4 regions of the Paenibacillus sp. FA6 genome follow, and region 4 is predicted to be linked to each of the others. Evidence: predicted binding sites of a transcription regulator. Region 4 holds the regulator's gene; each other region holds the start of a gene.
The links. The regulator Rex, encoded in region 4, represses fermentation and respiration genes when NADH is low (regulators of the CRP and FNR family bind a similar motif). The targets are predictions, from matches to a motif close to TTGTGAAATATTTCACAA.
Positions count from the first base shown of each region.

Region 1: ACP8HI_RS24870 (formate/nitrite transporter family protein) is a predicted target of Rex. The motif match lies at 3,465-3,482, and genes of this name have one in related genera.
Region 2: ACP8HI_RS24460 (cytochrome ubiquinol oxidase subunit I) is a predicted target of Rex. The motif match lies at 3,396-3,413, and genes of this name have one in related genera.
Region 3: pflB (formate C-acetyltransferase) is a predicted target of Rex. The motif match lies at 2,678-2,695, and genes of this name have one in related genera.

Region 1 is NZ_CP188820.1:5,537,725-5,545,757, forward strand. It holds gene ACP8HI_RS24850 (DgaE family pyridoxal phosphate-dependent ammonia lyase) at 1-868, shown strand, start outside; gene dagF (2-dehydro-3-deoxy-phosphogluconate aldolase) at 870-1,625, shown strand; gene ACP8HI_RS24860 (sugar kinase) at 1,618-2,634, shown strand; gene ACP8HI_RS24865 (GntR family transcriptional regulator) at 2,642-3,358, shown strand; gene ACP8HI_RS24870 (formate/nitrite transporter family protein) at 3,561-4,400, shown strand; gene ACP8HI_RS24875 (RNA-guided endonuclease InsQ/TnpB family protein) at 4,901-6,298, opposite strand; gene ACP8HI_RS24880 (N-acetyltransferase family protein) at 6,557-7,051, shown strand; gene ACP8HI_RS24885 (glutamine--tRNA ligase/YqeY domain fusion protein) at 7,186-8,033, shown strand, end outside.
Region 2 is NZ_CP188820.1:5,428,760-5,436,792, forward strand. It holds gene ACP8HI_RS24445 (glycosyltransferase family 4 protein) at 115-1,209, opposite strand; gene ACP8HI_RS24450 (YheC/YheD family protein) at 1,429-2,184, shown strand; gene ACP8HI_RS24455 (hypothetical protein) at 2,729-3,211, shown strand; gene ACP8HI_RS24460 (cytochrome ubiquinol oxidase subunit I) at 3,526-4,926, shown strand; gene cydB (cytochrome d ubiquinol oxidase subunit II) at 4,913-5,929, shown strand; gene cydD (thiol reductant ABC exporter subunit CydD) at 5,929-7,659, shown strand; gene cydC (thiol reductant ABC exporter subunit CydC) at 7,656-8,033, shown strand, end outside.
Region 3 is NZ_CP188820.1:2,692,383-2,700,415, forward strand. It holds gene pflA (pyruvate formate-lyase-activating protein) at 1-288, opposite strand, end outside; gene pflB (formate C-acetyltransferase) at 336-2,597, opposite strand; gene adhE (bifunctional acetaldehyde-CoA/alcohol dehydrogenase) at 2,839-5,451, opposite strand; gene ACP8HI_RS12760 (Crp/Fnr family transcriptional regulator) at 5,830-6,546, shown strand; gene ACP8HI_RS12765 (formate/nitrite transporter family protein) at 6,715-7,500, opposite strand; gene ACP8HI_RS12770 (nitrite reductase (NAD(P)H) small subunit) at 7,553-7,879, opposite strand; gene nirB (nitrite reductase large subunit NirB) at 7,944-8,033, opposite strand, start outside.
Region 4 is NZ_CP188820.1:2,481,352-2,489,384, forward strand. It holds gene ACP8HI_RS11595 (acetate kinase) at 1-685, opposite strand, end outside; gene ACP8HI_RS11600 (3-hydroxyacyl-CoA dehydrogenase family protein) at 682-1,554, opposite strand; gene ACP8HI_RS11605 (AAA family ATPase) at 1,688-3,190, opposite strand; gene ACP8HI_RS11610 (hypothetical protein) at 3,183-3,713, opposite strand; gene ACP8HI_RS11615 (cell wall elongation regulator TseB-like domain-containing protein) at 4,244-4,789, opposite strand; gene ACP8HI_RS11620 (amidohydrolase) at 4,831-6,141, opposite strand; gene ACP8HI_RS11625 (redox-sensing transcriptional repressor Rex) at 6,107-6,781, opposite strand; gene dinG (ATP-dependent DNA helicase DinG) at 6,816-8,033, opposite strand, start outside.

The DNA of each region.
Region 1 (8,033 bases), 2.9 Mb from region 4:
GTCTGTTGCAGCCATCGTGACAGAAGGTCATCAGCGCAGAAGCGAACGACTCCATCAAGAACAAATCGCGAAAAGTGAGATTATCATGCTGAAAGGTCATAATGTGCAATATGGAGCTCCTGTCGAGACGATGGTTTATTTGGGAGGCGGCAAACTCATTGAGGTGGGTTACGCTAACGAGGGGCGTGGAGTGCATATCGAAGAGGCCATTTCAGATAATACAGCTGCGATTTTGTATGTGAAATCGCATCACTGTGTACAGAAGAACATGATTTCTTTGGAGGAGACTTGGGAGATTGCACAGCGCTGTGGCATTCCGCTCATTGTTGATGCTGCCGCTGAAGAGGATATTCTCAAGTATGTCAAATACTCTGATCTTGCTATTTACAGCGGCTCTAAAGCGATTGAGGGGCCAACATCAGGAATTGTGGGTGGTAAACGCCGCTACATAGATTGGGTTAAGCAACAGCTCCATGGGATAGGACGCAGCATGAAAGTCGGTAAGGAAACGACCTTTGGGCTGCTACAGGCACTTGACGAGTATATGAATAAGCCAGATAAAAGTGAGCAGGAACGAGAACTATTGCAGTCTCTGACACCATTGTCAGACTTACCTGGCATACGGATCACGATTGTGCAGGATGAAGCGGGAAGAGCGATCTATCGCGGACGTGTGCATATCGATTCGGAAGTAGTGGGTTCAACTGCAATAGCGGTGAATGATGGGCTGCGTGAGGGGGACATTGCGGTGTATACCCGTGATTATGGCGTGCGGCAAGGTTACTTCGACATTGATCCACGTTCTCTGCAAGGAGACGACATGCAAGTGATTGTAAGAAGAATAAGAGAAATGGTAGGTGGCAAATAATATGTCAAATATGGAGAAGCGTCTCTATAAGAACCGGATTGCACTTAATGTGCTGACCAATAGTATTGAAAATGCTAAAAGGGTATTTGCGGCAGCAGAAGGACATGTCGTTGTTGGTGTTTTGTCTAAGAACTATCCTAATGCGGAAGAAGCTGTAGCTGCTATGAAGGAATATGGAGCAGCGATCGATGATGCTGTTTCTATTGGACTGGGTGCAGGAGATAACCGTCAGGGCAAAGTTGTAGCGGAGATCGCTAGAAGCTATGGCGGATGCCATATTAATCAGGTGTTTCCAGCCGTTGGAGCTACCCGCGCTAATCTTCATGGGCGTGATAGTTGGATTAATAGTTTAGTTTCCCCAAGCGGGCGCGTGGGGTATGTGAATATTTCTACGGGACCTATCAGTGCAGCAGCATCTGAACAAGCTATCATCCCAGTAAAAGCTGCTATTGCACTCGTACGGGACATGGGCGGCAATGCGCTGAAATATTATCCGATGCAAGGGCTAGAGCTTGAGGATGAGTACCGTGCGGTGGCGAAAGCGTGCGGTGAAGAAGGGTTTGCCTTAGAGCCGACAGGTGGCATCGACATGCAGAACTTTCAACCTATTGTAGAAATTGCTCTTATGGCGGGGGTTCCACAAATTATTCCACACGTATATACGTCCATTATTGATGCTGAGTCAGGTAGCACGAATGTGGAGGATGTACAAGTGTTATACGAAACGATAAAGACATTGGTGGATCAGTATGCCTAAAAGAATTGCAGCCTTCGGGGAGGTCATGATGCGGTTGCAGGTGCCGGGGTATGAGTCGCTATCTCAAAGTAATACCTTGCAGTATTCCTTCTCAGGAAGCGGGGTGAACGTCGCATCTGCTCTGGCCCGTTTCGGTCACACTGGTGATCTGGTCTCCACTTTGCCTGACAATCCAATCGGAGAAGCGGCGATGGCTCACCTGCGTAAGCTGGGCATTTCAACGTCGTTCATCAGCAGAGGTGGGAAGTATGTAGGGATGTACTTTTTAGAAAATGGATTTGGTGCTCGTCCAAGTCGAGTGACTTATTCAGATCGACTAGAAAGTAGCTTTAACAAAGCAAATTCAGATGTGTATGATTTCTGCAAGGTTGCCCAGGAAATCGATATTGTCTATTTCTGTGGAATTACGCTGGCTATGAATGAATCGGTACGACAGCAGATGATTGATTTGGCACAAGAAGTGAAGAGAAATGGTGGTACAGTAGTGTTCGATTGTAATTTTCGTCCGTCGCTATGGGGTACGGATGGGTACACCATGGCCAAACCGCATTACGAGAAAATGCTTCATCTGTCCGATATCGTCATGATGAATGAAAAAGATGCGATGTTCACTTTGGGTATGGCGACAGAGGAAAGTGAGCGACTGGGGCAACTTATGCAGCTTATTCCACAAGTGGCAGAGAAGTATGACATTGCTGTTATAGCGGGAACACATCGTAAGATTAACGGAGATAATACACATTCACTTAAAGGATTTATGTATAAAGAGCGAGAATTTGAGTTTTCGAAAGAATTAACTTTTTCAGTGTATGATAGAATTGGTGCAGGGGACGCATATGCAAGTGGTATTATTCACGGCGAAGTGGGTGGCTTTACACCGAAGCAGAGTATTGCTTATGCAACTACGGCAGCTATGCTAGCACATACGGTCGTAGGCGACACGCCAACATCCACCGAAGCTGAAGTATTGCAAGCCATGACGGAAATTAGGCTAGATGTGGGAAGGTAGGAGAATCATGTCCATTTCTAGGAAAAAGGGACCTTTGTATTTGCAGATCAAGAAGATTATAAAAGACCGCATATTGCATGGGCTTTATCCAATCGGCACGAATATTCCTTCTGAGCCGCAACTTGAAAGTGAGTTTAAAGTAAGTAAAATGACGGTAAGAAATGCGATCCAAGAGCTTTCCCAAGAAGGGTATGTAGAGAAAAAAAGTGGCATTGGTACGATCGTTATTCGTAACACCTCTTTTTCTAATCTATCCAAGGGGAAGCGATTTACAGAAGTTTTAGTTGAGGAAGGTCACAAGATTGAGAAACGCATACTTACATTGGAATGGATGGAGAATGACGAAAAGACGGAACTTTTTGAGTTCTTTGGAGAACGTTGTCTGAGGATCGAACGCCTTTATCTTTTGGACGGGAAGCCATATATTCATTATGTTCATTTCCTATCGCCCGTCATTATGATGAATGAACACCTCGATGTGACAGAGATTCAATCGATATATGAGCTTATCGAAGACAATAACATCGAGATCGCGAATTTTCGAGATCATTTCACTGTGGCGGCTGCAACCGCTGAGATTGAGCAATGGCTGTCTGTTCCAGAGGGAACAGCGATGCTCAAACGTCTACGTTACTCCTATGATGCTAACGGCAGCGTAGTAGAATATAGCGTAGGTCATTATAATTCAGAAATGCAGCATTATATTGTTAATTACGACGTATAACGGATATGAGTTGTGACCATCTTTTAAGTAGACCTTATTACTCAAAGGATGGTCATTTGACGTATTTGACGACTAATGTGTGAAAGTTTTCACTAATAATCATTCATTGTGAGATATGTCACATTTAGAAGTGAAACAATTACGTTACAATCAATATAAATAGATTAGATTTTAAACATTATTGGATTAAGGGGATAGGATTATGGCCTATTATAAACCTCAGCAAATTGCTGAAGTAACAGTGGAGAACGGGACGAAGAAGGTTCACAGTCGGCTTGTAACAGTACTTGTTCTTGGTTTCTTAGGAGGTGCCTTTATTTCGCTGGGGTTCTTATTAAATATTCGTGTTGTGGCAGGAGCGCCAGCGGAATTGGGTTCTATTACAAATCTTATTGGGGCTGCGGTGTTCCCATTAGGTCTTATTCTTGTGCTTCTTGCGGGTGGCGAACTGTTGACGGGGAACATGATGGCAGTGCCTCTAGCTCGTATTGCGAAGAAAATTTCTACATGGGAAGCAATGAAGAACCTCATATTAATTACAATAAGTAACTTTGTAGGGGCTGTATTCGTCGCTTACTTCTTCGGACATATCGTTGGACTAACGGGCTCTGGCGTGTATTTAGAGAAAGTAGTGGAGATGGCAGCACACAAGTTAGACGATTCGTTCGTACAGGCATTTGTATCGGGGATCGGTTGTAATTGGTTGGTGGCATTAGCGGTCTGGCTATCTTATGGATCGGATAATATGAGTGGCAAAATACTAGGGATTTGGTTCCCAACAATGGCCTTTGTCGCCATCGGATTTCAGCACGTCGTGGCGAATATGTTCCTGATTCCAGCAGCCATCTTCGAAGGTTATTATTCATGGGGAGAATATTTAATTAATTTCGTCCCCGTCTGGCTAGGTAATCTCACCGGCGGTGCGATCTTCGTCGCGGCGGCGTATTGGGCGGCTTATCTTCGTGAACCTCAAGATAGCTCAGTCGCATTGGCAGCTAAAGATCAATCATCACAAGCAAGTGCAGTGCGTAAGCAGGCATAGGGGATAATCTTATTATTAAAATATAGGGACTACAGTATAAGATTCAGCTTATACTGTAGTCTTTTTATTTCTGGTCGAGTCGCTGGAAGACGGGTGCCGAACGATCGATGCTGATGTCGGTGGCGATGAAATAGTTGTAAAAAGGGTACTTACTTTAGAAGGAAAGGTAGGGGAGAGGGAAGTGGTTGCATAAAGGTCAGTTAAAATGGGGAAAACGATGAAATGTGAAGGTTTTCAAGTAATTAGATACCTTCTGTGCAACTAAAGCCAGCACTAGAGTAAATTGTCCGGATTTAGATACACGTTATGCAACTAAATTAGTTTTAGGGACATAGGCTTAAGCTCGAGTTCAAGTTCAAGTGTACTTTACGCAATTATTGACGATAGTTATCGTTTCATTAATGGTTAAACACAATGCAGGAGACTTATGATGAATACTCCCGCCACTTACCAACGCTGTTGCTTCGGCTGAAGTGGGGGTTTCTGATGTATCATCCAACTTATTTCAGGATGCTTAACACCAGTGGAGTTGACACGTTGATGGTCTGGTTACCATCCAACCCCTCTATCCCATTCGCTCTTTTGGCGGATACGTTTGGGAATACTTTTCGCATAATGTTGGCTGCGCCGTTCACATCGGCATGAATCACGCTCTTCGCGTTCTTATACAGACCGCGATATATCCGTTTGCCTGAGAAGATCCATGTTCCTTCTTCGCCATAACTCGGCAACGGGTCTAGATCTAAGAAACTGGCTTTCGAGGTATACGCCTCTTCGGTCAGGATAACGACGATTCCCTGTTCTGTTGCCTTATACTCGATCATCCCGATGAGCATCTGATGGGGAATGTGAGTGAAGGACTGATTGTTTCGCCGTCCGATCCCGGGTGCTTGTTTCCACCCATCGTTATGTCCAATGACGATCGTACCGATGTTGTGCTCCACTGCCAGCTTAATGATCTGATAACTTGCCTTGTGAAACAAGTCTCTGATCCTACGGTGGCGCTTCAGATGGAGTCGTTCTAATCGTCTGGACGTATACGCTCCTTCGCGTGGTTCCTTGCCCTGACGAAGAATGCCGGTATAGTGCGCCTTCATCTTGTTGTAATACTGATTGATCGATTTAATAATCTTGCCCTTCACGACGATCGGTTTCGCTCCGGTGGTCGTGACGATGGTTGCAAGATTGACGACGCCAAGATCAATCGCCAGCACGTGTTCTTGTACCGCTTCCTTCTGTTCGATCGGATAAGCGAAGATCAATTCGACCACGTATTGTCCATGGCTTGGGACGACACGTACTTGCTTCAGTTCTCCGTCGGTACAGCCCAGCTTGCCGATGTTCAGTTGCAGCTTGGTCTTTGGAAACTTAAGAAATTTCCGTTCTTTGATCACACAATCTTGATTGGAGAACATGACTTCCTTCACCCTATTCCGAGCGTATCCCGGAATATGGGGCTTGCCGTTGTACTTCTCAGGATGCTGACGGTAATCCTTGATGCTGGCAAAGAAGGCTTTCCAATTGTGGAACACCACTTTCATGATTCCCTGACTGCACTGCGTCGGGAGCGCCCGATAATCGATTTGATTCATCACTTTGAACAAAGCGTCCAAGAAGTTATAATGAACAAAGGGACTCTCTTGCGAGGGTAGCTTAAACGGATGGGAACGGTTCTTTTCACTTCGTCGTTTGTTCATGACGTTAATATGTGACGCTAGCGTGTCCATAACTTGCTGTTGCAACGGCTGAAGCGGCTCATTCTTCCCAAAAGCGGTAACGATCTGTCGGATGTAAAAGTTGGTCGTATTATACAGGTTCTTGGCATCCTGACATGCTTGATCGAGGTGCGCAAACAAGCGATGGCCTGGCTTAATCCACACTTGATGGGTTCTGTACATTGGCTTCGAATCTGACAAAACTTCACCCCCTTCCAATCGCGCGATACGAATATACGTTCTACTTTTATTGTACCTCTTAAGATTTAGGAAGGGAAGAACATTTTACGGGATTATTCAAGAGGTCGCCGAGTCACCTCGCCACTTATAGAAGTCGGAGTCCTCTAGGCGGAATTTGATAGAATCAACGATAATAAATCTGAGATACTAGCTAGTATCGGTCTAGCCTCGGAAGATGACTTTTGAAAAGAGGTGAAAAAGATGGGAGTTAATCAACAAACGCTAACGATCCGCCTTTCAGAAATGAAAGATGCGCAACAGATTATGGATTTAGATGCTGTTGTATGGGATGATTATAGCTCACCAGAACCTTTGGACTGGACTTCACGCGAGGATTTCTTACGACATTGCCAACCCGGTTCGCAGTTTGTAGCCCTCGTGGATCATAGAATTTGTGGTTATGTTGGGTTTCGCTATCCCACGCTCATCAAGAGTAATCGCCATGTGTATGAGATTAACATTGCGGTTCACCCACAATATCAGCATAGGGGAGTAGGGACAAGTCTGATGGATATGGTGAAGGAATGGGCAAGTGAGCAGGGGATGAAGAAATTGAGTTTACGTGTTCTGGCTTCCAATTCGGGCGCTCTAGAATTTTATGAGAAATGTGGATTTGTTAGAGAAGGTCAGCTTATTAACGAGTTCCTTGTAGGCGGACGGTATGTAGATGACATTCTGATGGGGTATCTTTTGTAAGAAAAGCGGTATAGTGATCCCGAAATCTACAGCAAAGCATCGTCATTGAACAATCCGCATATTACGGGTATATTTGTATGAAGCTAGTGTATACAGAACGAGACAGAAAACTCAAGGATGAAAGGTTGATTGCCATGGAGAACCCAAGTACACCTCCCAATTTTATTAAGAATATTATTACGGAAGATTTGAAATCCGGTAAGGTGAAGGAAGTTTTGACACGTTTTCCACCAGAACCTAATGGGTATTTACATATCGGACATGCTAAAGCGATCTGGATTAGCTTTACTTTAGCAGATGAGTTCGGAGGGAAGACGAATCTAAGATTCGATGATACCAACCCGATTAAAGAGGATACAGAATATGTGAAGTCCATTCAGGAAGATGTGAAGTGGCTCGGATATGAATGGGACGAGTTACGTTTCGCATCAGACTATTTCGATGAGATGTATGATCGCGCGGTCATCTTGATCAAGAAAGGGAAAGCCTACATTGATGATCTCAGCGCCGATCAAATTCGGGAGACCCGCGGTACATTGACGGAACCTGGCAGTAATAGCCCTTATCGTGATCGTAGTGTAGAAGAGAATCTGGTTTTGTTTGAGGGGATGCGTGCTGGCGAGTTTAGCGATGGTGCAAAAGTATTACGTGCCAAAATTGATATGTCGTCGCCTAATATTAACTTGCGTGATCCGGTAATTTACCGAATTTCGCACACTCATCATCACAACACAGGGGATAAATGGTGTATCTATCCGATGTATACTTTCGCCCATCCATTAGAGGATGCTATTGAAGCGATAACACATTCCCTTTGTTCGTTGGAATTTGAAGATCAACGACCTTTCTATGATTGGGTTGTAGCAGAATGCGAAATGCCAAATATTCCTCATCAATATGAATTCGGTCGTTTGAACGTGGGACAGACCCTAACGAGTAAACGGAAGCTGAAGTTACTTGTGGATCAACATCATGTGGATGG
Region 2 (8,033 bases), 2.9 Mb from region 4:
TCCATCTCGTGTAATCTTCTCTTAGAAGAAGACGTTATTATCGTTAATAGCTTATTTCGCAAAAACTGCCGAGATTATGATCTCGGCAGTTTTTCTATACTTTATTAGCAAGTATTAGTATACATTTCTGTAAAGAGAAGCAAGTTTTGCTGCAGTCTGGGCCCATGTGAAATGTTGTAGTACATCGCTACGCCCATTCGCCCCCAGTCTCTCTCGAAGATGTTCGTCCCTAGCCAACTTGAGTATATAGTCAGCGAATTTCTGCGGTTGATGGTATTGGTCGACAAGGTAGCCATTATGGCCGTGCTTCACTACTTCCTGAATGCCACCATTTCGGGAAGCGACAACAGGCACCCCAGAAGCCATAGCTTCCACATTGACTAGACCGAAGGCTTCATGTTTCTGAGATGGACAGGCGAAGCAGTCTGCTAATCGATACACCGAATGAATCTCTTCATGTGATTTCTTACCGACAAAGGTCACGGGTACTCCGAGCCTTTTGGCTTGTATTTGAAGACGGTTAATATAGGAGCGGCTTCCCCTTCCTACGATAACCAAGTGAACAGGAGTGTGTTTGCGTACAAGATGTGCAGCTTGGATAAGTATAGGAACGCCTTTTCGCGGAATCACCCTCCCGACAAATAGAATCGTAAACTGATTATTTATCCGATACTTCCTCCTAGTGGCTCTTTTCTCTGATGCACCTGCCGAACGGAAACGGGATACATCGACACCTAGCTCTACCGTACGAATCCTATTCGCCGACCGTGGAAACCAAGTTGCCAGCTTATGCTGTAATGAATGGCTATTGGTGATAATGAGATCTGCTTTATTCAAGTAAGTAGCAATTTCTCCGTTGTGAGGTACGAATGTTAACGAGTGAAGGAACAGGGTAACAGGTGTATGAGGACAAGCACGCTTAATTCGTGCCATACAACGAGGTCGGTTGTCGACTTGAATAACGTCATACTTTCTCCCTTTGATGTAACGAAGTACGGAGGAAATATAGGTTGTAGCACTTCCTGAGGGAACACGGACAATCGAGATACTTCCGATTTGACTATGGTTAGGTAAGGAGGGTGAACGTCTACTAATAATGGTCACCTGATGGTTTCTAGCGAGTTGTCTAGCAATAGAAAGAATACATATTTCCACAGAACCACTACCCGGAACCGGTATCTGCTCTGGTGCGACAATAAGGATATGCACAGCCTTCCCTCCTATCGGTTAAGAATAACCTACTAGTTGTAAGATATGCGTCCCCTTGGTAAAAGGTATGGTCTACACCCTAGTAGTTCTAAATCTTATTTCTGCAAAGACGATATAAACGACCTATGCAAATGAGTAAGCGGATGAATAGGATGTATAGATTTTGTGGCTGATGAAGTTAGTCCCTTAATCAATTCGTCCATACGGGAGAGATAGAAGATGAAAGGAAACCGAGTGAGCACGTTAACAAGTAAATGGATCAAGACGAATGTGTTAATACGAGACAATGAGATACGTCAGTATATTCCAATGACTCTTAGATTAACCAAAGAGAGCCTATGGGGTATGATAACGAAATATGGAATGGTCTATATTAAGCCAGAGCGGGGTACTTACGGAAATGGAGTTATTCGTGCTGAAATGCTAAAGCGGGGAACGAGCTCATTCCAATATCAGATTGATACGAGAACGAAGACCTTTAATGACTATGATTCCTTCTATCAATCTCTGCTTAAAGTTACGAAGAAGAGAAGTTATTTGGTGCAGATGGGCATTCATTTACTGAAACATGGTAAGCACAGATTTGATATTCGAGTGATGGTTCAGCGGAACCCCAAAGGGATATGGGAGACGACAGGCATCATTGGCAGAGTAGCTCATCCTGGGAAAATAGTAACGAACTATCATAGCGGTGGTAAGCTGGTGGCTATTGAAAAGTTGCTAACCCCTCATCTAGCAACGAAAGATCGAGAGGACTTACTCAGGAAAATGAGGAAGTTGGGTGTCATGATTGCCAAGCGTCTTCAGCAACAGTATCCTAATTTTCATCAAATTGGTGTGGATGTGGGGCTTGATCTGTCTATGAAGCCATGGATCATAGAGGTGAATACGAGCCCCGATCCTTATATCTTTAACAAGCTTGCAGATAAATCAATGTATCGAAAAGTTATGAGATATAGACGTCTGAATCGGTAGATCAGCCCAGACTCAGAACAGCTACATTGCCCATACCCAACAAAGAAGGTATACCTAGCCATCATTAATGGCTTTGGGTATACCTTCCCTTTTGGAAACTTCCCGATCCTATATAATTGCAGCGTTCGAAGATATATTAAATGTACAATTCGCAGCATTATGGTTAATTAGATTGGACATATGTTCAATAGTTAATGAAAAAAGAAATGAAATAAATAATTTGAAAGGATATTTATAGCATGTATAGAAATGATATACTAGTAGATATGTATTTATCAGAGAGGAGTGATTGTTAAGGAAATTATACGGACTAGAATGTAGCAAAGCAGAAGATGCTGTTGATTTCAAGTATGATACATAAACCTGATATATTGAAGGATCTGATTAATAATGTGCCGATTGGTTTAACTCTTACCATGACTATCTTCGTTGTTACTAGAATCGACCTATCAAGGATAGGTACAGCTTCCTATTTCACCCTTTTGATTATCTGTGAAGGAAGTAGTACATTTAGTTAGATATTAGTTAGGAGGTTCGGAATATAATGTATTATGAAGACAGTGAGAATCTGACTATTATGACATATACACTCAATAGTGGTATTAAAGGGACAGTTCCTTTATCGAATAAACAGATTCAAGAGTGGATAGAAAGCTACAGATCGAATACGAAATTCATAACAGCGATTGGTAAAGAATTTTTCGGGCTTAATCCGGACCTTGTCGCAGATTTCAAGGTGCAGAATCGTTTCTCTAACTATGTGGAAGTGATCCGACCTATATCCGTTGTTGATCAAGAGAAGAATGACGAGCTTTCTCAAGCTTATGAAGAGAATCTTGTATTCTTTAAGGTGGACTGCAAATGTGGAACGACTTATACAACATACTCACAATACTATACAACGAAGTGGTTCTGTTCGAAGTGTAAAGAGATTGTATTTATGGATAAGAAGAAAGGGAAGGTTCCAACGGATAAAGGTGAGGCTTGGTATATGACGAATAAGTATTTTGTGGAACGGGAAGCGTAAAGCCCAAGTTTCACTTGATAGTCTATTCCATATGTTTCCGCAGAGACGGGTACCGTCCTTGAATAAGGACGGCATAGCCGTCTCTATTTGATTCTACTTATTTGCAACATAAGCATGTAAAATATATATAATCTAAGTTATATTTATGCGATATGGCTGAAATTACGTTTAAATTTTATATATTGTGTGACAAACTTCACAATGTTGGTGTTTTTCGTCATTGAGTGTGATAAATATCACATGTACTTTGGGAAGGGTCTGACAAAATATAAAGATATGAAAAATGTCATTATCAAGGAAGAGGGATAATAATCATGGATCCGGTCATGCTCTCACGCATCCAATTTGCGTCAACAACGCTGTTTCACTTTATTTTTGTACCATTGTCCATAGGATTAGCATTGATGATCGCCATTATGGAAACAATGTATGTAATCAAAGGGAAAGAAGAATATAAGAAAATGGCTAAATTCTGGGGCCATTTGTTTCTCATCAACTTTGCTGTCGGTATCGTAACAGGAATACTACAAGAATTTCAATTCGGAATGAACTGGTCTGATTATTCGAGATTTGTAGGGGATGTGTTCGGGGCGCCACTAGCAATCGAAGCATTACTGGCCTTTTTCCTAGAGTCCACATTTCTTGGAATATGGATTTTTGGATGGGACCGTTTGTCTAAGAAACTTCACTTGGCGTGTATTTGGTTAGTATCTTTGGGGACCATCATGTCCGCTGTATGGATTCTAATAGCGAACTCCTTTATGCAGAGGCCCGTTGGATTCGAGATTAATAATGGTCGAGCCGAGATGAACGATTTCTTTGCTTTGATTACGAACGGACAGGCATTAGTGGAGATCCCACATACCGTTCTAGCCGCATTTATGACAGGGGCCTTCTTTGTAACAGGTGTCAGCGCCTATAAAATGTTGAAACGTCAAGATTTTCAGTTTTTCAAGAAGTCTTTCATTATTGCTATTATCGTAGGATTGGTATCGTCGATTGGCGTTGCGCTTGTAGGACATAGTCAAGCACAATATCTAGTAGAGACTCAACCGATGAAGATGGCGGCTTCGGAAGCGCTATGGGACACAAGCTCCGATCCAGCTCCTTGGACGGTCTTTGCGACAATAGATCCGAAGAAAAAAGAGAATGGTATGAGTTTTCAAATTCCATATTTGCTTAGTTTCTTATCTTATAGTAAGTTCTCTGGCGAAGTGGTTGGGATGAATCAGTTACAAGCAGAGTATGAAGAGAAATATGGTCCAGGGGATTATATTCCACCTGTACGAACGACGTTCTGGAGCTTCCGGATCATGGTAGCAAGCGGATCTGTACTCATACTTCTAAGTATGTATGGTGTCTATTTGGTAGCTCGTAAGAAGCTAGAACAGACTAACAAATGGTTTATGCGTATAATGATATGGTCCATTTCATTACCTTTTATCGCGAACTCAGCAGGTTGGATTATGACGGAGATGGGTCGCCAACCCTGGACTGTATTTGGATTATTTAAGACAGAAGATAGTATTTCTCCTAACGTATCGGCAGGACAAATTTTATTCTCATTAATTACTTTCTCACTTGCTTACACTGTGTTAGCCATCATCTTAGTATACTTGTTTGTTCGTGTGATTAAGAAGGGGCCGAATGATTCGGGTACCCCTGAGGAAGAATCTCACGACCCATTTGATAAGGAGGTTAATCATGTCTCTTAATGAGTTGTGGTTCTTGTTGATTGCCGTATTATTCGTTGGATTTTTCTTCTTGGAGGGCTTCGACTTTGGTGTTGGTATGTCAACAGCGGTTCTAGCTAAGAATGATTCGGAGCGTCGCGTATTGATTAATTCAATTGGTCCTTTCTGGGATGCAAACGAAGTATGGCTGATTACAGCAGGGGGCGCGATGTTCGCGGCCTTCCCGCATTGGTATGCTACGTTATTTAGTGGATTCTATACTGCGCTTGTGTTTGTTTTATTAGCTTTGATTGGTCGCGGTGTAGCGTTCGAATTCAGAGGTAAAGTAGCTTCTGAAACATGGAAGAAAACATGGGACGTTGTTATTTTCTTCGGTAGCTTACTTCCACCGCTGTTGTTCGGAGTTGTATTCGCTTGTCTTATACAAGGCGTTCCTATCGGTGAAGATATGAATATGAATGCAGGATTCTCTGATATTGTGAATGGCTATACCTTACTGGGGGGAATCACGGTAGTTGTTCTTTGTCTAGTACATGGTCTCATGTTTACTACTTTAAGAGTGTTAGGTGATTTACAGGACAGAGCACGTGCGATGGCTAAGAAGTTACTGATTCCACTCGCTGTATTACTAGTCGGGTTCGCTGTGATGACGTATTTTGTGACAGATATATTTGAAGTTCGTGGTGGTATTCTGAGTGTTACTGCGATTGTAGGAGTGATCGTGTACTTCTTGGCTGGATATTTCATTTCCCGCAAAAGAGACGGTTGGGCTTTCGGCATGACAGGTGCGGTAATCATAGTATCATTCGCTTCCATATTTATTGGGTTGTTCCCAAGGGTTATGATCAGTTCGATTAGTGATTCCTTTAGTTTGACAATTACAAACGCTGCTTCAGGACAATATTCATTAAAGGTCATGTCCATCATTGCGCTTACCTTGCTTCCGTTTGTACTTGGATATCAAATTTGGAGTTACTATATATTCAGTAAACGAGTAAATGCGAAAGATCATTTGGAATACTAATGGGTCGAAACTTATTAGGATTCAAAGGCATTAAACCCGTCCTTGTAGCGGTAGCACTGCTGACCTTAGTGCAAAGTATATCCATACTGTGGATGGCAAGGGCGTTGTCGGAAGTAGTCTCTGCCCTTTTTGCTGGAGAAGCGCTACAGGATCAGAATAATGGCATATTTATATTTCTGATATCATTTATGGTTCGACATGTCGTAAATTTCTTGCAACAAAAAATAACGTACCGGTATGCTGAGCATACGGGTGCGTTATTGCGTAAACAGCTAATGGACAAGCTATTCCAGCTTGGTCCACGGTTCGCCAAGAAGGAAGGAACAGGGAAGCTGGTTACACTTATTCTGGATGGCGTTCTCAAGTTCAAAGTGTATCTGGAACTGATTATTCCGCGAACGGTCGCAACGGCAGTTATACCGGCGGTCATCTTTATTTATGTGTTTACACAGGATATCAAGTCCGCGATTATTCTCTTAGTTACTATGCCGATACTTATCGTTTTTATGATTCTTATCGGTCTTTCATCGCGCAAGCAAGTGGACAGTCAGATGGATTCCTATCGCAATTTAGCCAATCACTTTGTGGATTCATTACGTGGACTAGAGACTTTGAAATATTTAGGACGTAGTAAATCTCATATCAGTACGATTGGGAAAGTGAGTGATAAGTACAGAAAAGCTACAATGCGAACTTTGCGGGTCGCTTTTCTCTCTTCATTCGCTTTAGACTTCTTTACGATGTTATCCGTAGCATCCGTAGCGGTTGGTCTAGGTCTCCGTTTGATAAATGGAGATATAATGCTCGTAACAGCGTTGACGATCCTAATTCTAGCTCCTGAGTACTTCCTACCTGTTCGTATGGTGGGATCGGATTACCACGCCACCTTGAATGGTAAAGAAGCAGGAGAAGCAATCCAAGCGATTATAGATATGCCGATACAGAAGATGGACGTAACTCTACCCGCTGGATTCTCGTATTCTTGGAGATCGGATAGTCAAATCACGTTATCTCATGTTCAGGTGCAGCACGAAGAGGAGGGACCCCATTCTTTACAGGATGTGACCTTGCATATTCAAGGAATGAAGAAGATTGGAATCATTGGTGAAAGTGGTGCGGGTAAATCCACATTGATTGATGTTCTAAGTGGCTTCCTACAGCCTTCATCAGGTGATGTAGTATTGAACGGGCAACGACTTCCGGCACTAACAGATGAGGCGTGGCAGAATCAGATGACGTATATACCACAGAATCCATACTTGTTCAGCAGTAGTCTTGCAGACAATGTGAAGTTCTACACGCCAGAGGCAAGTCAATCGCAAGTGGAGCAAGCGGTTATGAACGCAGGTCTATCAGATCTTGTGAAGGACTTAAGCGATGGATATGACGAGATTATTGGTGGTGGAGGTCGTGATTTGAGTGGTGGGCAAGCGCAAAGAGTGGCGCTTGCACGAGCGTTCCTCAGTGATCGCCCCGTTATTCTATTAGATGAGCCGACAGCGCATTTGGACATTGAGACGGAGTATGAGTTGAAGAAGACGATGCTCTCCCTTTTTGAAGGGAAATTAGTGTTCCTAGCAACTCACCGACTACACTGGATGCCGGACATGGATCAGATTATTGTGATGGATCAAGGTAAGGTGGCTGAGATCGGTACTCACGAGGAGTTACTTGCCTGCAAGGGCGTGTATTATACATTAATTAAATCACAACTGGAGGGTGTGCTATGAGACGAGAACAATGGCTGCGGCCTTATATCACTTCATACTTCTGGCGTTTCGTAGTGATTGTTATACTGGGTGCCCTGACGGTATTTACGGCGAGTAGTCTGATGTTCTCGTCAGGGTATCTTATCTCTAAGTCTGCACTTCGTCCGGAAAATATCTTGATGGTGTATGTGCAGATCGTCATCGTAAGAACCTTTGGTACGAGTAGATCTGTGGTTCATTATGTGGAACGTCTCGTTGGACACGATACGATTCTAAGGATTTTATCGAAGATGCGTGTACAGTTGTATCGTATTCTAGAACCACAAGCGCTATTTATTTCATCACGCTTTCGAACAGGGGATATTCTAGGTATTATTGCAGAGGATATTGAGAAG
Region 3 (8,033 bases), 210 kb from region 4:
ATTCTTAACCTCTTTAAATAGTTCAGCAACGAAACGGGGTTGTAGGCTAGGTTCGCCTCCCGAGACTGTAAGGCCGCCTCCAGATGATTGATAGTAGTTAATGTAAGGCTCAATCTCTGATAGAGCTTCTTCAACAGTCATTTCTTTGCCCTCATTCATCCCCCATGTATCGGGGTTATGACAGTATTGACATTTCATAAGGCAACCCTGCATAAATAGGACAAAGCGGATACCTGGTCCGTCAACCGTACCGAAGGTCTCCAAAGAATGTACATGCCCTTTAATCATATGAAGTCATCCTTCCCGCATCCGCTGTCTTAAAAGTATATTACTAATTACATTGAACCGTGGAATGTACGATTGATAACATCCATTTGTTGTTCACGAGTTAATTTAATGAAGTTAACCGCATATCCAGAGACACGAATCGTCAGCTGTGGATATTCTTCTGGATGTTCCATCGCATCCATCAGTTGTTCACGATTAAATACGTTAACGTTAAGATGGTGAGCACCGCTACCAAAGTAACCATCCATCATTGCAACAAGATTGGATTTACGCGTTTCTTCTTCTTTACCCAATGCTTTAGGTACGATGGAGAATGTGTTAGAAATACCATCTAAACTATCTTCATAAGGTAGTTTAGCAACAGAGCTTAATGAAGCTAAAGCACCTTTCTTATCGCGTCCATGCATAGGGTTCGCACCTGGTGCGAACGGCTCTCCCGCTTTACGTCCATCGGGTGTAGTTCCTGTTTTCTTACCATATACTACATTTGAAGTAATGGTCAAGATAGATTGTGTTGGCAATGCGCCTCGATAAGTTTTGTTCTTACGAAGCATACTCATGAATGTTTCTACAAGTTCTATGGCAATGTTATCAACACGATCATCATTGTTACCATAGCAAGGGAATTCACCTTCAATTATGAAGTCAATTGCAATACCCTTTTCGTTACGAATCGGTTTAACTGTCGCGTATTTGATAGCACTAAGTGAATCCGCTACAACAGATAGACCAGCAATACCACATGCCATAGTACGTAGAATATCACGGTCATGTAGAGCCATTTCAATTCTTTCATAAGCGTATTTATCATGCATGTAGTGAATAACGTTCAAAGAGTTCATATAAAGTTTAGAAAGCCATTGCATCATAGGTTTGAAACGTTTCATGACTTCGTTGTAGTCCAGAACATCTCCAGTTATTGCTGGATATTCCGGCCCTACTTGTGCTCCTGATTTCTCATCTATACCACCATTAATTGCGTACAACATACATTTTGCAAGGTTGGCACGGGCACCAAAGAATTGCATTTGTTTACCGATGCGCATGGCGGATACACAACAAGCAATACCATAATCATCGCCATAGATAGGACGCATTAGATCGTCATTCTCATATTGAATTGCACTGGTTTCAATAGATACTTTAGCACAATATTTCTTAAATGCCTCTGGAAGCTGTTCTGACCACAACACAGTCAAGTTAGGTTCTGGAGCTGCACCTAGGTTATACAATGTATGAAGGAAGCGGAAGCTGCTCTTCGTAACACGTGTCTGCCCATTAACGGACATTCCTCCAATGGACTCTGTGACCCATGTTGGATCTCCACTGAACAATTCATTATAATCAGGTGTACGAAGGAATTTAACCATACGTAATTTCATAACGAAATGGTCAACCAATTCTTGTGCTTGTTCTTCTGTCAAAGTACCTTCAGCCAGATCACGTTGTACATATATATCAAGGAATGAGGATACGCGTCCAAGAGACATCGCAGCACCATTTTGTTCTTTAATCGCAGCCAAGTATGCGAAATATAACCATTGGAATGCTTCTTTAGCTGTATTAGCAGGTCCAGAAATATCAAACCCATGCATCTCAGCCATCTTCTTCAATTCAGCAAGGGCACGAATTTGTTCCGAAAGTTCTTCACGCAGGCGAATAACCTCTTCATCAATGACGTCAACTTCCATATCATTCAGTTCATTCTTCTTGTCTTGAATAAGGAAGCTAATACCGTAAAGTGCTACACGACGATAGTCACCAATGATGCGACCACGACCGTATGCGTCAGGAAGCCCTGTAATAATACCCGCTTTACGAGCAGCTCTCATATCAGATGTATAAGCATCAAATACACCTTGGTTGTGCGTTTTACGTATATTACTAAATGTATTAATTACATCTTCAGATAGTTTGAAGCCATACTCTTCACATGCGTCAATCACCATACGAATACCGCCTAATGGTTGAATCGAACGCTTGAATGGTGCATCGGTCTGCACCCCAACAATTTGTTCTTTGTCTTTAGCTAAGTAACCTGGATTGTGTGAAGTAATTGTAGCTGGTGTATTCACATCAACATCAAGCACACCGCCATTATCTCTCTCTTGCTTCGTTAAGTCTGATACAATTTCCCATAAATCTGTCGTATTCTGTGTTGGTCCAACTAAGAAAGATTCATTGCCAGTATAAGGAGTAATGTTTTTGAATATAAAGTCATTAACATCGACCTTTCTAGACCATTTTCCCTCTTTGTAACTTCTCCAACCTGACTGTACTTTCTTCATTTCTTTTTCAATCACCGACATCTTAATCCCTCCATCTATATATTTATATTTCATTTAGAGATCATGAGTTTGAAGGTATCTCAAGTCTCTTGGATTCTAGAATGTAATTTTTTTCACAATTAATGTAACTAGTAGTATTCTAGATCCTTTATCTATTATTAGCTTACTTTAAATACTAGTAAATAACTGTGACAAATATCACTTTCAAGGTGATATTTGTCACGTTAAATTAAAACTTATTCAATTATACTTATTAGCTACTTTATTCAAATCTTCCGTAGAACGCATCTCTGTACACATCTGCAAGTTCTGTAACTAATGGCATCTTAGGATTTGCTGTTGTACATTGATCTTCAAAAGCACGGTCTGCCAAGTATTCAACACCAGATTCGAATTCCTTAGGATCAAAACCTAATTGTTGGAATGATTCTTCGATGCCCAGCGTTTTGTTCATCTTACGAATGGCATTAATTAAGCTATTTACACCTTCTTCAGTCGTACGTGCAGGTAATCCAAGGATGCGTGCAATTTCAGCATACCGCTCGTCTGCTACAAAGTGCGAATATTTCGGGAACGAAGCAAACTTCGTCGGTTTCTTGGCATTGTAACGAATGACGTGTGGCAATAGAATTGCATTCGTACGGCCATGGGCTGTGTGATATTTACCGCCCCATTTATGCGCTAAACTGTGGTTAATTCCCAAGAACGCATTGGCAAATGCCATCCCCGCAATGGTCGACGCATTATGCATTTTCTCGCGAGCCAGCTTATCGCCTTCCAATGACGACTTCTCAAGATATTCGAACACCAATTGGATCGCTTTAATAGCAAGACCGTCTGTGAAATCATTAGCCATAACAGATACATAAGCCTCGATCGCATGTGTTAATACGTCCATACCTGTATCAGCTACTGCTACCCGTGGTAACGAGTATACGAACTCAGGGTCAACAATCGCTACGTCAGGCGTTAATTCATAATCTGCCAGAGGATACTTCGTGTTACCATGATTTTTATCTGTAATGACTGCAAAAGAAGTAACTTCTGAACCCGTACCCGATGTTGTTGGTATAGCTACGAATTTAGCTTTTTGACCAAGACGTGGATATTTGTAAATCCGTTTACGAATATCCATGAATTTTTGTTTCAAACCGTTGAAATCTGTATCTGGATACTCATAGAATAACCACATTGCTTTGGCAGCATCCATAGGAGATCCACCACCTAGTGCAATAATGCAATCAGGCTTGAACCTATTCATCATGGCAGTACCGCGATCTACTGTATCTGTCGATGGATCTGGTTCTACCTCAGAGAACACTTCAATGGCGACAGGAGTCTGACGTTGACGAAGATAATGTTCAACTTTCTCAACATATCCTAGTTTCACCATCATTGGGTCTGTAATAATAGCTACACGAGTAATATCAGGCATTTTGGCAAGGTATTGTGTTGCACCCTTTTCGAAATAAATCTTGTTCGGGACTTTAAACCATTGCATATTCACGGTACGACGTGCCACCCTCTTTATATTAACCAAGTTGACTGCTCCCACGTTAGTAGAAACGGAGTTGCGACCATACGATCCACAACCAAGAGTCAATGATGGTAGATTTGTATTATAGATATCGCCAATTGCGCCGTGAGTCGAAGGAGAATTCACAATAATCCGACCTGTTTGTAGGCGATCCGAGAACTTCATGATGACATCTTCATTATTCGAGTGAATAACAGATGAGTGACCCATACCACCAAATTCAACAATTTCAACTGCTCGAGTAATCCCTTGTTCAGCATTCTTCACTTTATAGCAAGCTAATACCGGGCTTAACTTCTCAGCAGACAATGGATACTTCGTACCCACACCTTCAATCTCAGCTACCAATATCTTCGTTCCCACTGGAACTTGAATACCAGACATTTCAGCAATCTTCATTGCAGATTGACCAACAATAGCAGGATTAACTGCACATTTTTCTACATTCATTGCACCGGCTGTCAGCTTGGCAACTTCTTCTTTATTTAAAAAGTAACAACCATTCGCAATCATCTTTTTCTTCACTTGATCAAAAATAGGTTCTTCTATAATAACAGCTTGTTCAGAAGCACAAATCATACCATGGTCGAACGATTTCGAAAGAATCAAATCGGTTACTGCTTGATCAATGTCGGCACTTTTCTCAATGAAACAAGGAACGTTTCCAGGACCTACACCAAGCGCCGGCTTACCACAACTGTATGCTGCTTTTACCATTGCAGATCCACCCGTTGCTAAGATAAGAGCAATACCAGGATGATTCATAAGGACGTTTGTTTTCTCCATCGTTGGCTCTTCAATCCATTGAATACAATCAGCAGGTGCACCTTGGTTCACGGCAGCTTCTAGCAGTATTCTTGCTGCTTCACTACTACACTTTTGCGCTGATGGATGGAATCCAAATATAATTGGGTTACGAGTCTTAATGGAAATGAGCGATTTAAACATCGTTGTTGAAGTTGGATTCGTTACAGGCGTGATTCCCATAATTGTTCCGACAGGCTCAGCAATCTTTTGGAAGTTTTCATATTCATTGTCTTCAATTACACCCACTGTTTTATCGTACTTAATACTGTGGTAAATGTACTCTGTCGAGAACATATTCTTGGTGATCTTGTCTTCATAGATCCCTCTACCTGTTTCTTCCACTGCTAATTTTGCCAGGTACATATGTTGGTCTAATCCTGCAAGCGCCATCGCTTTAACAATGTTATCAATTTGTTCTTGGTCCATTTCCATAAATGCTGCTTGCGCTTTATCCGCTTTGTCAATCAAGGACTGAATATATCCCTCTGCTCCTTGTTTCTTCTCTTGGATAACTTCATTTTTAACTGCCATTTCGTCTCATCCTCCCAGTAAATATATGGTTATCTCTTTCTTGATTTCATCATATCATATCCGTTTAACAATTCATAGTGAAATATTTCACAATCTTTAAATTATTTTCATACTTCTTTCATAACGCTTTCATTTCTATTCTATGCATATTTATCCACACCGTTTTATATACAAGGTGAAACAGACTCCTCACAGTTTATACTCTACCCTATAGACTTTATAATTGTTTTTCCTTATTATACGTATATAAAAGTGAAATTTATCACAATGTTTTATAATTCGCCACTATTAGGGGGATTTATCCCCCCACAAATGTGATTTTTAGCGGTATAATTAGTTTAAATTTAACAGAAAATTAAAGATAAGGGGTTAACGACTATGACTGCATATATGAATGTTATCGAAGCCCGTGGAAATACAAGCTGTTTTTCCGAATCCAATTTTAATCATCTACTCGTCGCTATGAAGGATCGCATTATTCCTGAGGGATCGCACCTTTTTTGGGAGGGAGATTTGTCTGATAAACTCTATTACATTAAACGTGGCCGCATTAAGTTGACCAAATCTACGGACGAAGGTAAAGAACTTATACTATATATGTATCAGACAGGAGATTTGGTAGGTCAAGCCGATCTATTCTTTAGCACCAAGCACAGCTTTAATGCTGAAGTACTGGAAGAAAGTGAAGTCGGTGTCATTGAGCATAAAGATTTGGAAATGTTGATCTGTCAGCATTCTGAGTTCTCTATTGATTTCATGAAATGGATGGGTATCCATCATCGTCTTACACAGACTAAATTCCGTGATTTGATGTTGTATGGTAAACCAGGTGCCCTTTGCTCCACTTTAATTCGACTTGGTAACACTTACGGCGAGAAGCAAGGTGACAATATACTCATTAACAAAAAAGTGACCCATACCGATTTATCCAACATGATCGGCGCTACTCGTGAAAGCGTCAATCGGATGCTTAGTGATCTACGTAAAAAAGACGCTGTAGAATATGATGGCGGACTGATCGTTATTAAGAATCTCGCTATGCTCCGAGAGATCTGCCACTGTGAGCTTTGCCCAAATGAAATTTGCCGGATATAGGGAATACTAAGATTTCAAGGACGCCTAACGGCGTCCTTCTTAACGTGAACAATAGTGACTCTTCTTAAGGCTCCGCAAAAAAAAGACAAGCCATAAGGTTATCCTTGGCCTGTCGTTTTAAAGTTGTGCTCGCTTGTTGCTTGGTTCAGAACATTACAAGTTTGAATGTTATTTCTTTTTACTCCGCACAGGTGAAATAAACCAGTATGCCATACCTACGAACAGACCCCCACCTACAATATTTCCTAATGTAACAGGTATCATATTATGAAACCAACCCGCGATTGAGATAGTCTCTGGGTGATTCGGTAGTAAAGTAGCTAAACTGAGCAGCGTCATATTAGCGACACTATGCTCAAACCCACTCGCAATAAAGGCAAATAGACACCACCAGATGAGAATTAATTTTGCGACTTCTTCTTTTGCCCGCATTGACATCCAAATCGCTAAGCATACTAACCAGTTACAAAGAATACCCCTAAAGAACAGTTCCATCACAGGTAGGTTCATCTTTTTTGCGGTTGCCGCAAAGAGTAAGTGCTCCGCAGGGATATCCTTGAATATCCCTGCACCTAGAACTAGTAAGCTCAGCACAATGGCACCTAATAAATTCCCTATAAATACGACAGTCCAGTTCTTAAGCGTATCTCCAATCGTAGTCTTACCTGCCAGTGTACTTGCCGTAAAGAACATATTATTTCCCGTAAATAACTCTGCACCAGCAAATATAACTAATGTAAGCGCAACTCCGAAGGAAGCACCCATAACAAGTGGTTGAAAGGCAGATTTAACTACAGCTAATGGCCCACCAAGTGAAAAGATTAGAATAATCCCCACCCCTATATAGGCACCTGCTAATGCAGCAGCTATCGTGTATCGTATTAAACTTTCATTCATCTTTTCTTTTTTCTTAGCAGCTGCCTCTACAATGGTCTCTACACTTTGCGTATACAGGCGGATCACCTCTTCAATTGGATATAAGGCTACATTAACCTTGGGCTATTCATTATACATAAAAGCCAATTTGAACTTCTTCATTCTTCACAATGACAGGATATGTTACAACTTGCCCTGTATCTGGCGCTTGCACTTTACCAGTAATCAGATCAATCTTCCAGTCATACAAGGGATCATAGATATAATGTCCAGATACGATCGCTTCGGCCAATGGTCCTCCCTTTGGATGTGGTGACTTGTTCGCCACAGCATATACATTCCCGTCCGTTATGCGAAATATAGCGATCTCCTGACCTTCAATAATAACAACTCGACCTAGTTGCATCAAGCACTCATCAAGCGATCCTACAGAATAATAATTCGTTGTCATTTCCATTAGATAAATCTCCTTTCTAAATAGCAATTATAATGCAAGTTTCGAACACGTACGGATAGTGTCATTATTTCACCAGTACTGCAGTTGTATGATCTTCAAATAGCGCTGCACGTGTTTTGTCATCATTAAGCATCTTTTTCCACGGGTCTTCTAC
Region 4 (8,033 bases):
CCATGGATGTATCAACGGAACTTCCTCCTAGTACAGCAGTTACACTACCACCATTTCCAATATGACAGGTAATAATCTTCAAGTCCTCGATTGGTTGTCCAAGAAATTCCGCTGCTGCCTTACTAACATATTCATGTGAAGTACCATGGAAGCCGTAACGGCGTACTTTGTACTTGTTATACAGAACTTTCGGGATGGCATACAAATAAGCCTTCTCAGGCATTTCTTGATGAAAGGCAGTATCGAAAACAACAACCATCGGTACACCGGGCATGTTAGCTTCTGAAGCTGTAATCCCCATCATTGCCGCAGGATTGTGAAGTGGCGCTAGATCAATCAAGCGACGAATTTCCGTCTTAGCCTTATCATCAACAAGAGCTGAGGACTTAAACGATTCGCCTCCATGGACAACACGATGGCCTACTGCCTGTATCTCGTCAACCGATTTGATCACACCATGCACTGGATCTAATAGCATAGAGAGTACTTTCCGAATAGCTGTCGTATGTTCCAGAATCTCCTGAACTTCAGTTACTTCCTGACCCCCAGTTGGACTATGAGTCATAATGGATGAATCCATACCAATTCGCTCTACAAGACCTTTTGCCAGAACAGATTCGTCTGTCATGTCATACAATTGATATTTCAAAGAAGAACTTCCAGCATTAATAACTAGAATTTTCATACCCGTTCACCATCCTTATCGTACTTGAAGAATCCTTCACCTGTTTTAACACCTAAGTTTCCTGCCCGAACCATCTTCTTAAGTATGGTAGAAGGACGATATTTCAATTCACCGAATTCACGGAACATTCTTTCAAGTGCTGCGAGTATAGAATCTAATCCGAAACGATCTGCCATCGCAAATGGACCATCCTGGAATTGATACCCAATACGCATAGCGTCATCGATATCTTCTGCAGAAGCGACTCCTTCTTGAAGAACATGCAGTGCCTCATTAATTAACAAACAGACTAATCGAGAAGTAACAAATCCAGGAGACTCATAGATCATAACACCCTTCTTGCTCACTACTTCTTCTACGAATTTTTTCGTTTCTAAGAAAGTGTTGTCTGATGTTTTCAATCCACGGATAATTTCAACTAGATCTACTTTGCCAACAGGATGAATGAAATGCATTCCAATGACACGTTCAGGATACATCGTGGAACTTGCAAGTTCCGTTAAACTTAGTGTAGATGTATTACTTGCAAGAATTATATTATTAGGACACACTTGGTCTAATTGTGAGAATACTTGTTTCTTTGCATCAAGATCTTCATAAATGGTCTCAATAACCATATCACAGGTACCCAGTTCAGCGAAATGAACAACCTTATAAATTCTGCTTAGGATCAGCTTCTTCTCTGCTTGGGTAATTCCCCATTTCTCAAGCTGTTTGTCGAGACTTGCTTCTATCATATTATAAGAATAATTTAACGTCTCTACATCTTTCTCAACCAGCAATACATCAATGCCTTTTGTAGCTAGCATTTCTGCGATACCTTGCCCCATCGTGCCACCACCGATGACACCAATTTTTTTGAATAACATTCGGTATGCAACTCCCTTTAGTCTTTATATTCGGTAATATACCCTTCTTGTCGAAAAATATATTATTCCACTCCAACATCTAATAATATCTTAGCACGGAACAAAAGTAAAAAAAAATAACCAGCATCACGTTTTATGCTGGTAAAAGGGAATATTCACGAAATAGACATCGAAATTGTTCTCCAGTTAGATTCTCCTCGGTTAAAAGGATATCCAGTGACTGGTCAAAGATATTACGGTGCTGTTCAAGAGCATCCCTTGTTCGTGTCATTAATTGTTCTAAAATGGCATTATTCTCTTTCATCAACTCTTCTGTAGTCACCATTTGAATATTAATAATACCTAGTGAGGTTAATCCTGATTTCATCATCGTCTGAACAATATTCAGTGCCTGTTCGAAATCATTGCTAGATCCTGTACTTCTTCCACCATAATATATTTCTTCTGAAGCAGCCCCACCAAGTGCAATCATAATTTGATCTTCTAGAAATGACTTCGTGTACAGATACTGCTCCTCTTGAGGATTATGACGTACATACCCAAGCGCCTGACCTCGCGGACTAAGTGCTACTTGACTAACACTGCCCGGACGGACAATTTCAGCCATGATGGCATGCCCTAATTCATGAATAGCCACTCTCTTCTTCTCTTCCTGCGTTGACTCACGATCTGTCTTCTCACCCATCATCACTTTATCAATCGACATTGATAAATGTCGTTGTTCAATTTCGGTCTTATTCTCTCTCATCATATAAATGGCAGCTTCGTTCATCACACTCTCCAGCTGTGCACCCGAGAATCCAAAGGATTCTTCTGCAATCTTATCCAGATTAGTGTCTGCGTGAATGGGCTTATTGTTAGCATGAAGCTCAAGAATATGCTTGCGACCTTTTTTATCAGGAAGATCCACTTGAATATGACGGTCGAACCGTCCTGGACGAAGAAGTGCACTATCCAGCATTTCCTTGCGATTGGTTGCAGCTATGAGTAGTATCCTAGGACTTTCTGAATTATAAATGCCATCCATTTCCGTTAATAACTGATTTAAAGTCTGGTCATACTCACGTTGCTGTCCGCCTTCACGTTTACCACCGATGACATCAATCTCATCAATAAATATAACTGCACTTTTCTTGTTTTCCTTCGCTGCACGGGTTCTCGCGTCACGGAATAAATCACGAACTCTCCCAGCACCGACGCCGACGTACATCTCAACGAACTCACTGCCCGATGCAGCAACAAATACAGAATCCGTATACTGACTGGCAGCTTTAGCGAGTAGTGTTTTCCCTGTTCCTGGAGGTCCTGTGAGTAAGATTCCCTTCAATGGGCGAATACCAAATTTCTGAATTTCTTCATGTCTAATGAGAAAATCGAGTGCTTCCATCAATTCCTCTTTCGGATGCTCCTGCCCACCAATTTCATCAAAAGTCAGCTTGCCTGGACCTTTCTCCTTGCGCTTCCGGTCTGCCATTGCACCTACTGCAATCCCACCACGCTTATTCACAAATAATAGCAATCCACCCACAAGTATTCCAACAATTAGAATCGGAATAATATTCACACCAATATAGACGAGAAAGATAAGTAGAACCGGCGCAAATCCGATCAATATTTCTTTGCTCCACTTAGGCATTGTTCCACACCCCCAATACTCCTGGCTCGCGTGGCAGAATAATAAACTTACTGCCCTCTCCATCGGTTAGACTGACATACACGTTCTTAGCATCCATTTCAGTTGTCACTTTTACAGTTGTATTGTGTTCCATCTTGTTTAATTTCTCAACAATCTGTGTATATTGTCTATTCTCCATAGCTTCTGCGACAGGGAACATCGCCTGATCCCAGAACTCATCTAATGTATCGTTGGAGTGATCAACCACATCGAGCTTTAACATCCTTTTCCCAATGATAGATTTCCCCTCAGTCGTAAGTTGTTGAACTAATCCTGATATTTTCGTCCCAGGTATAACATCAAGCTTCACAACGACCTCATTACGGGTAATTTCCAGTTGGTACTCATTAACACCCACATATTCCTTAACTATATTTTGAAGCGGATTCTGCTGAGCTATCTGCCGATAACCGAACCACCCACCAAATAAGAGCGCACCTGAAATGACCACCGTTAGTGCAACCGGAATAATTCGTAACTTCATATAACTATCTCCCTTCGCGAGTCATTCTGGGTATTCATGTATGATATCGCTACTTCGTACATCATCTATTCTTTCCTGCCGGTATTGATTATGGTTTAGAACCTAATAATATGAGTATATCAATTCGTATATATTTCCTGCATGAATTAGTATATCATATCGTATACACTTATTTTCTGAGAATATATGTATTTGTTAATAATGTCACTAGGATTACGACATTCGCCTTCACCAATCACACAGTTGCATAAAGCGCACTTAAATTCGAACGAATCATCATAAAGCTAACTTTAGTTGCATTCATGGTATCTAGTTACTGGACAAACCCACTTTTCATCGTTTTCGCCACTTTTAACTGCCATTATTACATCTATTTCTGCTGCACCGTACTTTTCCCATCAATTAAGTGACCATACTGCAACTGTTCCTCTCACCGCGCAATCAGAGCCCATCTGAACTCGTCAGATCCCAAAACAAACAATAAAACCAGCCGAATCATCCTAAAAGAATGGCTCAGCTGGTTTATTGATTTAACGGTTTGGCAATGTAAATTGTTCGCCTATTTGTGTACCATCACTAAATCGATAGAAGCGATAATTATAATGATCCTGTTCTTTGTAAAATAGCTGCCAGACAGCAGTTCCATTGAATAAGCCAAGTTGCAAATGAGTTTCTTTCATATTTGAAAGTTCCTTTTCGATAAGAAGTATCATTTGACTTTTGGATAATCCATCCTTCAATAGTTCACTTCGAATCGCTCTAGGAGTATCATTCACTTCGTAATCACTCGTTAATGGAACCCAGACAATTATATTCTGATCGACTTGATCCTTACCTTCGATAACCCAGACGACATTGTTCCAGACCGATTTGGAGGTACGAGTAACATGAATTAATTCACTATGCTGCTTCGCTGCAGCAATAGCCATATCTTCTTGTTTCCATTGATCCTGCATAATGTATATGTAATAGCGAAAGAGTCCGAATAGCAGAACGATCACGACCGCAATACTTAACCAAATGATCTTCTTCTTGTTCATGTTCATGCTCTTGTTCTTGATATTAATCTTCTTCAACCTGAACTTCCTTTCTTCAGGAATAAGGAATAACTCACACCTTAACGGTTGAGTAAGCCCTCGAAAGCAGATTGCGCTTCATGGTGTATACGTTCTTCGTCTAGAGTAAGACAAACACCATTCTTCACAACTTGCTTACCATCAACCCATACATGTTCTACATCTTTGGCACTCGCAGAATAGATTGAGTGTGAGATGAAATCGGTATGTGGTAAGAAATGAGCCTGATCCGTATTCAGTGCGATGAAATCTGCCTTCATGCCCGGAGCCAACCTTCCTACTGTATCTAGAAACAACGACTTCGCACCATATATTGTACCCATCCGCAGTGCCTCAGCAGCCGGAATAGCTGTTGGATCACCAGAAACCCCTTTGTGAATGAGAGCAGCAAGCCGCATCTCTTCAAACATATCCAGATTGTTATTACTTGCCGGACCATCTGTTCCAAGCGATACAGGCACTCCTGCCTTCAAGAGGTCTGTTACACGCGCGATACCGCTCGCAAGCTTCAAGTTACTTCCTGGATTATGTGATACGCCAACTTGATGGGTTGCTAGTATCTCGATCTCTTCATCATTTAGGTGCACACCGTGTGCAACAATCGAAGGACGTGTAAACATGCCAAGCTTCTCTAAATGTTGAACAGGTCGAAGACCATAATCCGCTACATTCTGCGCTACTTCGCTCAACGTCTCGGACATATGTGTATGCATCGGCAGATCAAGATCATGTGCAGCTTGGACAAACTTCTCGAAGTAATCTGGAGGGCAAGTATAAGGTGCATGAGGCGACATCATCGTCGTGATTCTACCCTCTGCTTGACCGTTCCAATTTTTCGCAAAAGTGATCGCTTCCTGAAGTTTATGTTGTTGGACTTCCGCAGAACAGAATCCGATAACACCTCTAGTTAGCACGCCACGAATTCCGGATTCTTGAACCACTTTAGCTACTTGATCCATTTGATCATACATATCTAGAAAAGTCGTTGTGCCACCTTTAAGCATTTCCAACACAGATAAGGATGTTCCCCAATAGACATCTTCAGAAGTGAATTTCTCTTCCATTGGCCACATTTTTTCCTGCAACCATACTTGTAGAGACAGATCGTCGCCATAACCTCTAAGCAATGACATAGCAGCATGCCCATGTGTATTCACAAGACCTGGTAAGAATAAGAGATGACTCCCATCCACTACCGGAATGTCCTCACCAACTACCGGCATGTCTTCACCAATATACGTAATCAAGTCATCCTCTACGAGCATATAACCTTTCAATACAGGCTGTTCATTGTTCAGAACAGCAAACGTACCATTCTTAATGATCCACTTCTGCGCTTTGTCGTTCACCATCGTCTGAATCTCCCTTTCCATTAACCAAGTAATACGCAAGGCTAAGCATATCCGTAGTGAAATCAGCTGCATGAATACGAACATGCGCTGGGGCCTTTAATATCGTTGGAGCGAAATTCAATATGGCTCCAATTCCTGCTTCAATCAATTTATCAGCAACCTCCTGAGCTTCTTGCTCAGGAACTGTAATGATTCCAATTCGAATATTATACTTCTTAATCGTATCGAAGAGTTCCTCCATAGGTTGAACTTCCAATGTGTTAATATGTGTTCCAACCTTTGTTGGATATGCATCAAATACGGCGACAATCTTTAAATTCTCTTTCAGATAAGCATTATAATTGGATAATGCATGTCCTAGATTACCCGCACCTACCAGAACGACATTGATCTGTTGATCCAAATTAAGTATATGTCGTATTTTCTCTATTAAATAAGCCACGTCATAGCCAATACCTTTTCTGCCGAAATCGCCAAAGTATGCAAGATCTTTACGAATTTGTGCAGGGTTCAAATCAAGCCTTTGACCTAATTCCTGTGAGGAAACTGTAGCTACTTCCCGTCTCTGAAGTTCCGTTAGATAACGTAAATAAATGGGTAATCTGCGTACAACAGCTTCTGAAATTTTATCAGATTTCATTTTTGCTCCTCCTAATGAATAGCTAATACATTGATCAAGGACGCTGTCCGTCTTCTAGCCATTCCGAAATTCTTGAAACCATTTGATGGGTCGGCATATGTTCCATCTTGGGACCAGGTAATGAATACAGGAAATACTTCCCGTAATAAGATTCAATCACACGTGTATCATACACAATGACGATTCCCCGATCACTCGCCGTACGCACTAATCGTCCAAATCCTTGTTTGAAGCGAATAACCGCTTGAGGTACTGACAGTTTCATGAAAGGATTTTTCTTTTGTTGCTGTAAAAGTTCACTCTTCGCCTCCACAAGTGGATGATTAGGAGGTTGAAAAGGAAGTCGGACAATCGCTAAACAAGTCAATGCTTCTCCTGGGATATCTACCCCTTCCCAGAAACTGTTCGTTCCTAGAAGTACCGAGGCACTACTATCTTGGAAACGGCGGATCAACTTACTTCGGCTCCCATTGTCTACACCTTGTCCTAGTACGGCAATATCCGTTGAAGAAAGAGCTTTACTTAAAGGCTCATAGACTTGACGAAGCATGCGATAAGAAGTGAACAATACTAACATTCGACCCTGTGTAACGATAGCCGTTTCAGCCAGTGATTTGACAAGTGTTTCGACGAAGAGTGCATCACCTATACTCCCCTTCACACTTGGGAAATCACGCGGGATGATCAGCAATGCCTGATCTCGATAACGAAAAGGAGACGGCAACTGAACAGTTACTAGCTGGTCTTGATCCGAGGCTTCTTGAAGCCCCAAGTTTTCAATCATATACTGAAAAGATTTGTCGATTGACAACGTAGCGGAAGTTAGAATAATGCTTTTCTTTTTATCAAAGAATACTTCCTTTAGCTGCTGGCTTACATCTACAGGAACCGCATACATTTGTAGAGATTTACTCCGGTAGTGACCATTAGCCTCCATCCAGTATACATTTCCTGCATCGTTAAGTGATATGAAGAAATGTAAGTCTTCACGCTGGGATGCTAAATCTTTCACAAGACCACTGATGTCCGTAAGCAGACTCTCGAAATTAAAATCCTCCAGATTTTCTCTGATTTCATTTATCATTTTGTCTGAACTACGAATGACTTCGCCTAGCGTTACATAAATCTGATTCTCTATTTCTTTCAGCACTTCCCAATCCTTCGGTTTCTTGGAAGGCTGTAAGCGTAGCACGAACTGTCCCGTATCCCCTGGGGCAGCATCACTTCGCTCAGGTAACAGAGCAAATAGCAT